2 regions of the Nitratireductor aquibiodomus genome follow, and region 2 is predicted to be linked to the other one. Evidence: riboswitches for the same ligand, from Rfam matches in the RefSeq annotation. Region 2 holds a riboswitch; the other holds the start of a gene.
The links. Region 2 has a riboswitch for cobalamin ahead of BLW55_RS07865 (ribonucleoside-diphosphate reductase subunit alpha). Riboswitches for the same ligand answer to the same signal wherever they lie in the genome.
Positions count from the first base shown of each region.

Region 1: another riboswitch for cobalamin. It lies ahead of BLW55_RS04830 (TonB-dependent receptor plug domain-containing protein); the one in region 2 lies ahead of BLW55_RS07865 (ribonucleoside-diphosphate reductase subunit alpha).

Region 1 covers NZ_FNSL01000001.1:1,017,159-1,022,925, reverse strand. Annotated here, with positions in the region: gene BLW55_RS04840 (FecCD family ABC transporter permease) at 1-392, opposite strand, end outside; gene BLW55_RS04835 (ABC transporter substrate-binding protein) at 389-1,258, opposite strand; gene BLW55_RS04830 (TonB-dependent receptor plug domain-containing protein) at 1,258-3,120, opposite strand; cobalamin riboswitch at 3,248-3,459, opposite strand; gene BLW55_RS04825 (ABC transporter substrate-binding protein) at 3,735-5,387, shown strand; gene BLW55_RS04820 (ABC transporter permease) at 5,469-5,767, shown strand, end outside.
Region 2 covers NZ_FNSL01000001.1:1,644,647-1,650,413, reverse strand. Annotated here, with positions in the region: gene BLW55_RS07870 (aminotransferase-like domain-containing protein) at 1-1,398, shown strand, start outside; cobalamin riboswitch at 1,593-1,807, shown strand; gene BLW55_RS07865 (ribonucleoside-diphosphate reductase subunit alpha) at 1,904-4,783, shown strand; gene BLW55_RS07860 (ribonucleotide-diphosphate reductase subunit beta) at 4,873-5,767, shown strand, end outside.

The DNA.
Region 1 (5,767 bases), 630 kb from region 2:
GCGATGGCGAGCAGGATCAGAACGGCGAGAAGCGCCCCGATCAGCGCGCCGGCAGGAAGGGCATAGAGCGAACTTCCGGCAAGGCCTGAGTAAAACACCACCACCGCGCCGAGCGCTGCCATGGAGGACACACCGATCACGCCGGGTTCCGCCAGCGGATTGCGCAAAAACCCCTGAAGCACCGCGCCGGAAAGCCCGAGCGATATGCCGATGGCAAGGCCGAGCAGGGCGCGCGGCAGGCGGATTTCGCGCATGATGATGGCCGCCGCCTCGCCGCCGCCGGCGAAAAGGCCGGTTATGCTGTTCCCGAGGCCCAGTTCGGCGGGACCGATCAGCAGCGACACGACGAACAGCGCGAGTGCGAGGAGTGCAAGCGACGTGGAGAGCTTCATTGCGTCGCGTCCTGCGGGCAGGGGGCGATCTCGGCGCGAAGTGCGGCCAGCGCGCGCACGGCTTCCATCACTCCCGGGGCACCGCACGACAGGGAGCCTTCGGGCACGAATGCACCGATGCGGGTTTCGGGAAGGGCGGCAATCGCCGGGTGACGCGGCACGTGTTCGCCGAGTGTCGGCGCGTCCTGTTTTCTGCTGATGCTGATGACGTCCGGCCGGGCGGCGATCACCTGTTCCAGGGGGAAGGGTGCCATACCGACGACACCGAGATCGGCGGCCAGATTGGCGAAGCCCGCGGCGCGCATCACGGAATCAGCCAGCGTGCCGCTGCCGGGCGCGATGCCGTTCTGATCGTAGGCGATCATGGTGGGGCGCCTGTCGCATTGGCGTGCGGCAATTGCTTCGAGTTCGACTGTGAAATCGCCTGCTATTCTTTCGGCCTTCTCTTCCTGACCGAGGAGCGCGCCCATACGGCGGATTTCGCCCGGAATGGTCTCGAGGGTCTGTGCGAACGAAAATTCCTCGATATGAAAGTCCAGCCTTTTCAAGAGGGTGGTCGTGTTGTGGAGCGCGTAGGTGCCGGTGACCACGAGGTCGGGCTTTTCAAGGAACACCTCTTCGGCAAGTCCGCGATTGACCGGGTAGGCCTGCGCTTCTTCATGCAGCATTGAGAGGCTCGGCTCGCGCGAAAGGAAGGAGACGGAGACGAGCTGATCCGGCCCGGCCAGCGTCATGGCAAGCTGGTCAGTGCACAGATTGAGCGACATGGCGCGTTTTGGGGCGGCCGAAACCGGCGCGACAAGAAGCGCGCCGGCCAGAAAAGCAAGGCCGGAAAGGCGAGGGAGGCTTTTCCGACTCCCCAGCATCAGGGAGCGAACTTTGCCCGGAAGCCAGCGAAGACCCCGAAGCCCGGTGTGTTGTAGCCGCGTACCGTCTGATAATCCTGATCAAGCAGGTTTTCCGCGCGGACATAGAGTTCGGTGTCCTCGGTCGGCTTGTAGGCGACCCTGGCGTTGACAAGCAGATAATCGTCAAGCTCGAAACCGCCGGTGTCGACCGTATCCATAGCCGCCCTGGCAGATGCCGATATTGTCCACTTCTCTGCGGGCTTCACGCTGGCGGTCAGGCCGATTTCGTGGCGTGGCACGCGCGTCAGGCGAACGTCGTTCTGATCCACCGAGTGTGTATAGGTGTAGGCGCCGGTGAGGATCAGCCAGTCGGTCGCGGCATAGCGGAGCGAGGCCTCGACGCCGCGCTGGCGCGACGTGCCCGCGATCTGCTCATAGTGCGTCGTGTAGCCGATCAGATCGTCTATCTCGAGCTGGAAGTAGGTGAGATCGGCAACCACCGCTCCATTCCAGAAACGTTGCTCAACGCCGATGTCGAAGCCGAAGCTGGTTTCGGGCCGAAGGTTGGGGTTTGCGCCGAAGGGACCGAAGAGTTCGTTGAGGCTGGGGGCGCGGAAGCCGGTTCCCACGGAGCTGTGCAGGCGCGTCCCGGTCTCATTGAAAAGATAGGACGCGGTCGCGCGATATGTGGTGTGCCCCCCAAATTCGCTGTGTTCGTCCTGTCTGACACCGGCGGTCAGCGTCAGGTTTTCCAGCGGTGTGGCGATGGCTTCACCCCAGACACCGGCAATCCAGAAACTGGAATCAATCTCGGGATTGAACAGGCCGGCAGGAAAGACCGCGTTCTGGCGTTCGTAATCTGCGCCGCCCTGAACGACCAGCCATTCATTGACGTCAAAAGCGCCCTGATAGTCGGCCTTGTAGCGGCGAGCATTATAGCTTCCATCGAAGCCCGTGCCGGTAATCGACCGTTCGAGGTCAAAGGCCTGTACGGAGACCGTGTTGCGGAAGCGGCCGTCCATGAGGTCGAGATTGAAACCGGCGCGGCCTGCGCGTTGTCTGCTGTGGTTGGTGGCCGTTGGATTGTCACTCGGCAGAAGAGTGCCGAAACCCTGATTGTCGAACTCGGCCTCTGCGTCGATATAAAGCGCCGACCCGAAGACGGAGAAGACTTCGGAGAACGCATGTTCGGCGTTTGCATCGAACGTGATGTTCTCGTAGCCGTCGCGCTCGGTGCCGGAGGCTGCGGCCGAAATGCCGTCGGTGCGGAAGCCCGTGGCGTTGATGGAGAGTTTCGACTGCTCGCTGCCAGCTCTGAAACCGTAGGAACCACCAAACGTGCCATGCGAGCCACCTTCGCCGTGAAGGATGTGGGTGATGCCGGGCTCGACGTCGTCCAGTGTCGACAGGCTTATCACTCCCGCAATGGCGTCGGAGCCGTAGAGGGTGCTCTGTGAGCCCTTGAGGACTTCGATGTTCTGCAGCCCACCGGACAGGAGATATTGGTAGGATGTCTGCACCTGGGTGCTGGTCGGGTCGGAAATGTCGATGCCGTTGTAGAGGGTTTTCACGTAGCGGCGGGGCGCGCCGCGGATCGACAGACTGCCCTCCGCGCCCGCGCCCCCTGGCGATGACAGGCTTACACCCGGCAGAAGGTCAAGATATTCCACCGCAAGCGGCAGAGACTGCTCTTCGATCTCTTCGCGCCTGATCACTTCCACCGTGGAGCCCACTTTGGAAGCCTCTGTTGGCGTGCGGCTGGGTGTGATGACCAGTGTGTCGAGCTCGAAGTCTTCAGCCTGCGCGGTGAGCGTGGAGAAGCCCAGTATCAGCGCGGTCGTGCTGGACAGGATAGAGTTTCGGTGTCGATTTGAACGCATGCGTGTGCTCCAGAACCAAGTTTTTCCGGTTTGCTGGAGAGCGACAGACGCCTGACTTCAATCCCCCCGCCAGCGATGACAATCGCCACCACTGCGAGAAACACAGCCCCGGAAGCGTCCCGCATCCGGTCGGTGACGGCCTGAGGCAGGTTTCCTGGCTCGCGCTTCGTCGGCTGCCTCGCCTTCCCGGGCCTTGCGCCCAGTGGCATTGGAGGAGCCTCAGCGCTCACAGTTGCGGGAGCAGCCACGGCTGCGGTCACATGAAGAATGACCGTTCCGTGTTCCCTTTTCCTCCGGCGGGCGGACACCTGCCGGAGCACCTCAAGCGAACCGAAATCGCTTAGCAACTGGCTCCGGCAGCGTCAATCGGCAGGTGCGCGCAGGTCTGCCAAGTGTGCTGCTTCGGGTCAGTGCTTGTCATGAGGGTAAGGTGGCTCTTGTTGCAGAATCGGCTCTTCGTGTAGTTTTTGCGGCAATACTGTCGCAAATCCGTCATTGGAATTGTCGAAAAAGTTGCAGAATTCGCTTTCCGAACCCTGGGGAATTTTGACATCGGGGGCGGGATGGGAAATGCTAATCGAGAACCGAAAACGGTAGATAACGGGAGTGCGTCGATGACGTTTTTCAAGAGCAATGGCGAGAAGGTGCCGGCCCGCGTTGCCGAAATGGCGGATGAGGCACGATCCGGCCGAATGGACCGGCGTGAGTTTCTTGCGCTCGCAAGCGCACTCGGCGCATCGACGGCGGCAGCCTATGGAATGCTGGGCCTGGCCGCTCCCGGGCAGGCCATGGCGCAGGAGCCGAAAATGGGCGGCACGCTGCGTGTCGCCATGTTCATCAAGGACCCGAAAGACCCGCGCACGGCCGACTGGTCGGAGATCGCAAACGCCATGCGCCAGACGCTTGAGCCGCTGGTGAAGTACACGCGCGATTTCACCTTCGAGGGCAAGCTTATCGAAAGCTGGGAAGTCAACGAGGATGCGACCGAATACATTCTCCATGTGCGCCCGGGCGTGACCTGGAACAATGGCGATGCCTTCACGGCAGATGACGTGATCTACAATTTCAACCGCTGGTGCGACCAGACCGTGGAAGGCAATTCCATGCCGGCCCGTATGGCCTCGCTCGTCGATCCGGAGACCAAGAAGGCGCGCGAAGGCGCGATCGAAAAGGTCGACGACATGACGGTGAAGCTTAACCTGTCGGCGCCTGATATTTCGATCATTCCCGGCATGTCGGACTATCCGGCCCTTATCGTTCATCCGAGCTTTGACGAGACGGGCCGCGATTTTGTTGCCAATCCCATCGGCACCGGTCCCTTTGAGCTCGTGTCCTACGAGGTCGGCAACCGGGTGGAGCTGAAGAAGCGGGCCGACGGCAAATGGTGGGGCGGCGAAGCCTATCTCGATGGCATCGAGTTCATCGACTACGGCACGGATCCGTCCGCGACCGTCAGCGCGTTTGAATCCGGAGAAATCCACGCGAATTACGAGACCACTGCCGATTTCGTGGATATTCTCGATTCCCTCGGGTTGGTGAAGTCAGAGGTCACAACCGCCACAACGATCGTGGCCCGCACCAATGTCAACAACAAGCCCTATGATGACGACAAGGTGCGCCGCGCGCTGCAGCGCGCCGTGGACAACACGACCGTTCTGGCGCTTGGCTACAACAATGCCGGCGAGGTGGCCGAGAACCACCATGTCTGCCCGATCCATCCTGAATATGCAGAGCTGCCGAAGCTTGAGCGCAATCTGGACGAGGCGAAGGCGCTCATGGAAGAAGCCGGCCAGATGGACCATGAGCACGAACTCATCACCGTGGACGAGGACTGGCACAAGAATACGGGCGACGCCATCGCCGCCCAGTTGCGCGAGGCCGGCTTCAAGGTGAAGCGCACGGTGCTGCCCGGCTCCACCTTCTGGAACGACTGGACAAAGTATCCCTTCTCCATGACCAACTGGAACATGCGTCCGCTGGGCATCCAGGTGGTGGCGCTCGCTTACCGCACCGGCGAGGCGTGGAACGAATCCGCCTATTCCAATCCGGAGCTCGACAAGCTGATCGAGGAGGCGCTGGCCATTCCGGATCCGGACAATCGCCGCGAGGTGATGAAGCAGATCGAGGAGATCATCCAGGGTTCGGGCATCATTCTCCAGCCCTACTGGCGCAAGCTCTACAATCACTCGGTGGAGGCCGTGAAAAACCACGGCATGCACCAGACCTTTGAGATCGATCTCGAAAAGGTCTGGCTCGACGAGGGCTGAGACAAGAACCTGAAGGGGCCGAAAGGCCCCTTTTGCGCAGGCAATCAATAACAACCTCCGTCAACGGGGGAAGGGGAAACCGTGCTTGGGTTTATTCTGAGACGTCTGGGCGTCATGGCATTGACGATGCTGTGTCTGACCCTTGTCGTTTTCTTTCTGGTCAATCTGGAGCCGAACCTCAAAAAGCTCGCGATCAGCCAGCTCGACATGCGCTCCTCGGCGGAGCAACTCGAGAGCTGGCTGCAGAAAAATGGCTATCGCCAGAATTTCTTCGTGCGTTATGGCCAGTGGCTTGGCGTCGTGCAGAAACAGCCGAATATCGATCCGGAAACCGGGGTGGCTTCACCGCGGTTTTCCTATTGCGACGAACCGGCGGAACC
Region 2 (5,767 bases):
CTGACATCCACACGCAATGCCGATGAAACACGCCTTGAAGGCGTCATGTCCGCCATTCGCGGACGCATCGCCAATCGCACGCTCACGCCAGGGGCGAAGCTGCCGTCGATCCGCAGCTGCGCGCGCTCCATGGGTGTTTCGAAATCCACCGTGGTCGAGGCCTATGACCGGCTTGCCGCCGAAGGCGTGATCCGCTCGCGGCCGGGGGCCGGGTTCTTCGTCACCGCGCCGCTTGCGCCGCTGGCGCTGGCGGAGATCGGACCGGCGCTCGACCGTGAGGTCGACCCGCTCTGGATCTCGCGGCAGGCGTTGGCCTCCGGTTCGCGCATGGCGATGCCCGGTTGTGGCTGGTTGCCCGCGTCATGGATGCCGGTCGAGGCCATGCGCCGCGCGCTGCGTCGCCTGTCGCGCGCCGATGCGGCGGTGCTAGCCGATTATGGCGAGCCGCTTGGATCGCCATCGCTGCGCACGCTGCTTGCGCGCCGTATGGCGGGCCATGGCATAGAGGCTTCTCCCGGTCAGGTGATGCTCACCGATTCCGGCACGCAGGCCATTGATCTTCTTTGCCGCTTCCTTCTGAAGCCGGGCGACACGGTGCTGGTGGACGATCCCTGCTATTTCAATTTCCATGCGCTGTTGCGCGCGCATCAGGTGAAGATCGTCGGCGTGCCCTACACACCGTCGGGGCCTGATGTCGCGCGGTTCGCCGAAGCGCTGGACCGGCATTCGCCGCGTCTCTACATAACCAATTCCGCGCTTCACAACCCGACCGGAGCGGTGCTTTCGCCGGCGGTTGCCCATCGGCTTTTGCTGCTTGCCGAAAAGGCCGACCTGACCATTGTCGAGGACGACATTTTCGCGGATTTCGAGGTCGAGCCGGCACCGCGCCTTGCCGCCTTCGACGGTTTTGCGCGCGTGGTCTATATCGGCAGTTTCTCCAAGTCGCTTTCCGCCTCGATGCGGTGCGGTTTCGTTGCAGCGCCGCGGGGCTGGATCGACGGGCTGACCGATTTGCGGATCGCCACATGCTTCGGCGGGCCGTCCATGGCGGCGGAGCTGGTGCTGGCGCTTCTGGGTGATGGCAGCTACCGCAGGCATATGGAGACGGTACGCCAGCGGCTTTCCGCGTCGCGCGAGACGGTCGGCCATCGTTTGAAGATGCTGGGCATCGAGCCCTGGATCGAGCCCCGCGCGGGCATGTTCCTGTGGTGTCGTCTGCCTGATGGGCTGGATGCGTCGGCGATTGCCCGTCATGCGCTGGAACATGATGTGGTGCTTGCGCCGGGAAACGCGTTCAGCCTTTCCGGTTCGGCCCGTGGTTTCCTGCGTTTCAATGCCGCCCAATGCGATGATAAACGCATTTTTCTCGTGCTGGAAAAGGTCATGCGCGCGCTTTAACGCATGTCTCCCGAAAGTGGGCACCGGTTTCGGAACAAAGACATGCGTCAAATCAAGAACCTAAAGCGCGCAGAGCGAATCTGAAAGATCGCGACGCGCTTTAGAGCCAAGGCCAAAGCGGCTTTGCGCATTGTCCAAAAGTTTGCTTCAGCTTTCCACCGAAACAATATGTTGACTTCGTGGCCCCTATGGATACCAACTGTAGGGGTCAAGGTTCTTTCGATTCTTGTTTGGATCGGGAGTGAAAAGGGAAGCCGGTGCGCCTTTTGGGCAAGTCCGGCGCTGCCCCCGCAACTGTAAGCAGCGAGCCGCTTTCGTTTTGTGTCACTGGCGCCCAATGTGTGCTGGGAAGGCCGAACAGCGGTGACGACCTGCAAGCCAGGAGACCTGCCATGACGAGATAAACGTCCACGGGCGGGGTGTCCCGGTGGTGCGTGTGTCGCCATGGGAAACCCCGTCGCGCCGCATGTCTCCGCGCCCCTGTCCAACCGCCACGGGGGTCTAGATGCCGGCGACTGAAGTAAAGAACACCAATGGAACCGTCGCGGTTCCGCCATCCACCAGAAAGAGCGAAGCCGGTTCGTCCGAGCCGGGCTATCGTGTCATCCGCCGCAATGGCGGGGTGACGCCGTTCGATCCGGCCAAGATCACAATTGCGCTGACCAAGGCGTTTCTGGCGGTCGAAGGGTCCACCGCCGCCGGTTCGCGCCGTGTCCACGATATTGTCGAAGAGCTTGCCGAACAGGTTGTGTCCGCGCTGACGCGCCGGGCCGATGCCGACCGCCTGTTCCACATCGAGGAAATTCAGGACCAGGTGGAACTCGCCCTTATGCGCGGCGAGCATCACCGTGTTGCCCGTGCCTATGTGCTCTACCGTGAGGAACGCGCCCGCGAACGGGCCGCCGAAACCGTCGATGCCGAAGCACCGCAATCCACCCTGCAAATGACGCGGGACGATGGCACGCTGGTTGCGCTGGATGAGGCCCGCCTTGCGGAAATCGTTCATGAAGCCTGCGCCGGTCTCGAATCCGTTTCGGCCGAGCCGATCCTGAGCGAGACGAAGCGCAATCTCTACGATGGCATCCGTCAGGACGAACTGTCTCTGGCTCCCATTCTTGCCTCCCGCACGCTGGTCGAGCAGGAGCCCGATTACGCGTTCGTTTCGGCGCGTCTGCTGCTCGACAAACTGCGCCGCGAGGCTCTGACCTTCGTGTCCGAAAGGCCGGAGCAGGCCACGCAGGCGGAGATGTCGGAGCGCTACGCGCGTTACTTCCCCGACTTCGTGGCAAAGGGCATCGCCAACGATCTCATCGACCCGGAGCTTGCCCGCTTCGATCTGGAGCGTCTCGGCGCCGCGCTCCGGCCCGAACGCGACCTGAATTTCCAGTTCCTCGGCCTTCAGACCCTTTATGACCGTTACTTCCTGCATGCCAACGGCACCCGGTTCGAGCTGCCGCAGGCGTTCTTCATGCGTGTCGCCATGGGGCTTGCCGTGCGCGAGATCGACCGCGAGGCGCGCGCCATCGAATTCTACGATCTCCTGTCGTCGTTCGATTTCATGGCCTCCACGCCCACCCTGTTCAATTCCGGCACGCTGCGCCCGCAGCTTTCTTCCTGCTTCCTCACCACGGTTGCCGACGATCTCGACGGCATCTTCAAGGCGGTGAAGGACAATGCGCTGCTTGCCAAATATTCCGGCGGGCTCGGCAATGACTGGACGCCGGTGCGCGGTCTCGGCGCGCATATCAAGGGCACCAATGGCGAGAGCCAGGGCGTCGTGCCCTTCCTGAAGGTCGCCAACGACACGGCCATCGCCGTCAATCAGGGCGGCAAGCGCAAGGGCGCCGTCTGCGCTTATCTGGAAAGCTGGCACATCGACATTGAAGAATTCCTCGACCTGCGCAAGAACACCGGCGACGACCGCCGCCGCACGCACGACATGAACACGGCCAACTGGGTGCCCGACCTGTTCATGGAGCGCGTCGCGGCGGACGGTCCGTGGACCCTGTTCTCGCCCGACGAGACGCCCGATCTGCACGATCTTTACGGCAAAGCGTTCCGTGCTGCCTACGAGGCCTATGAGGCAAAGGCGGAGGCCGGTGAGCTGCGCGTCTTCAAAACCGTGCGCGCGGTCGATTTGTGGCGGCGCATGCTCACCATGCTGTTCGAGACCGGGCATCCCTGGGTCACGTTCAAGGACCCGTGCAACATCCGGTCGCCGCAGGGGCATGTGGGCGTCGTTCACTCGTCCAACCTATGTACGGAAATCACGCTCAACACCTCTAAGGACGAGGTGGCCGTCTGCAATCTGGGGTCCGTGAACCTCGTCAATCACATTGCCGATGGCGCACTCGATCTGGAGCGTCTGGCACGCACGGTCGGCACCGCCATGCGCATGCTCGACAATGTCATCGACATTAATTTCTACACCATTCCGGAGGCACGCCATTCCAATCTCAGGCATCGCCCGGTCGGCCTTGGTCTGATGGGCTTTCAGGACGCCTTGCAGAAGCTGCGCATACCCTATGCCAGCGAGGATGCGGTGGCGTTTGCCGATGCCAGCATGGAGGCGATCAGCTATTATGCAATTTCGGCTTCTGTAGAACTCGCCGACGAGCGCGGGCGCTATCCCACGTTCGAGAAGTCGCTGTGGTCGAAAGGCATCCTGCCGATCGATTCCATCCGGCTTCTGGAAGAGGCGCGGCCGGGTGTCGAGATGGATAACGCCGCAACGCTCGACTGGGAGAGCCTGCGCAAGCGGGTGAAGAAGGTCGGCATGCGTAATTCCAACTGCATGGCCATCGCGCCCACCGCCACCATCTCCAACATTTGCGGCGTTTCGCAGTCCATCGAACCCGCCTATCAGAACCTGTTCGTCAAATCGAACATGTCGGGCGATTTCACGGTGGTGAACGCGGCGCTCATCCACGATCTGAAGGACCGCGGCCTGTGGGATGAGGTCATGATGTCCGATCTCAAATATTTCGATGGGTCCATCGGCCAGATCGACCGGGTGCCCGACGATCTCAAGGCACTTTATGCAACCGCGTTCGAGATCGATTCCGCCTGGCTCATCGAGGCTGCCTCGCGCCGTCAGAAATGGATCGACCAGGCCCAGTCGCTCAACCTCTACATCGCCAATCCGAGCGGCAAGAAGCTGGACGAGCTTTACCGGCACGCATGGAAAAAAGGACTGAAAACCACCTATTACCTGCGTTCGCGTTCCGCCACCCATGTGGAGAAATCCACGCTCAAGGGAACCGACGGCAAGCTCAACGCCGTCTCCGCATCCAGCGTTTCAGCAGAACCCATCGCCATCGATCCGAATGCAGCCTGGACGAAGGCCTGCGCCATTGACGATCCCGAATGCGAGGCCTGCCAGTAGCCCGGCCTTTGGGCCCACCTTCATCCTGAGCCCGTCGAAGGACGAAGGTGGGCGCGCGCCGAATGCAAACCCAATCGGAAGACAAGACAATGCTGAACTGGAACGAACAATCGCAGCCCGCCACCATTCCAAATCCCGCTTCCCCCGAGGCAGACGCAACGGGCCTTGGCGAGATCGAACGCGGGGCGGCCCGTGTGTCGGTCGACGACAAGCGCATGATTAATGCACGCGCCGACGTTAACCAGCTCCTGCCGCTCAAATATCGCTGGGCGTGGGAGAAATATCTCGCCGGCTGCAACAATCACTGGATGCCCACCGAGGTCTCCATGCAGGCCGACATCGCGCTGTGGAAGTCGCGCGATGGCCTGACCGAAGACGAGCGACGCATGACTAAGCGCAATCTCGGCTTCTTCGCCGCGTCAGAGTCGCTTGTCGCCAACAACATCGTTCTGGCGATCTATCGGCACCTCACGAATCCCGAATGCCGGCAGTATCTCTTGCGTCAGGCTTTTGAAGAGGCGATCCACACGCACACTTTCCAGTACATCGTGGAGAGCCTTTCGTTGGACGAAGGCGAACTCTTCAACATGTATCGTGAGGTGCCCTCCATCACCGACAAGGCGGCATGGGCGCTGGATTACACCAAGCATCTGGACGATCCGGAGTTCAAGACCGGCACGCCGGAGGCCGATCAGGCGTTCCTGCGCGATCTGGTGGCCTTCTATGTCATCTTCGAGGGCATGTGGTTCTACACCGGTTTCGCGCAAATCCTGTCGCTCGGCCGCCGCAACAAGATGGTCGGCATCGCCGAACAGTATCAGTACATCCTGCGCGATGAATCCATCCATCTGAATTTCGGCATCGATGTCATAAACCAGATCAAGATCGAGAACCCGCATCTCTGGACGAAGGAATTCCAGGATGAGGTGCGCGGCATGATCGCGGACGCCGCCGAACTGGAAGCATCCTACGGGCGCGATACGA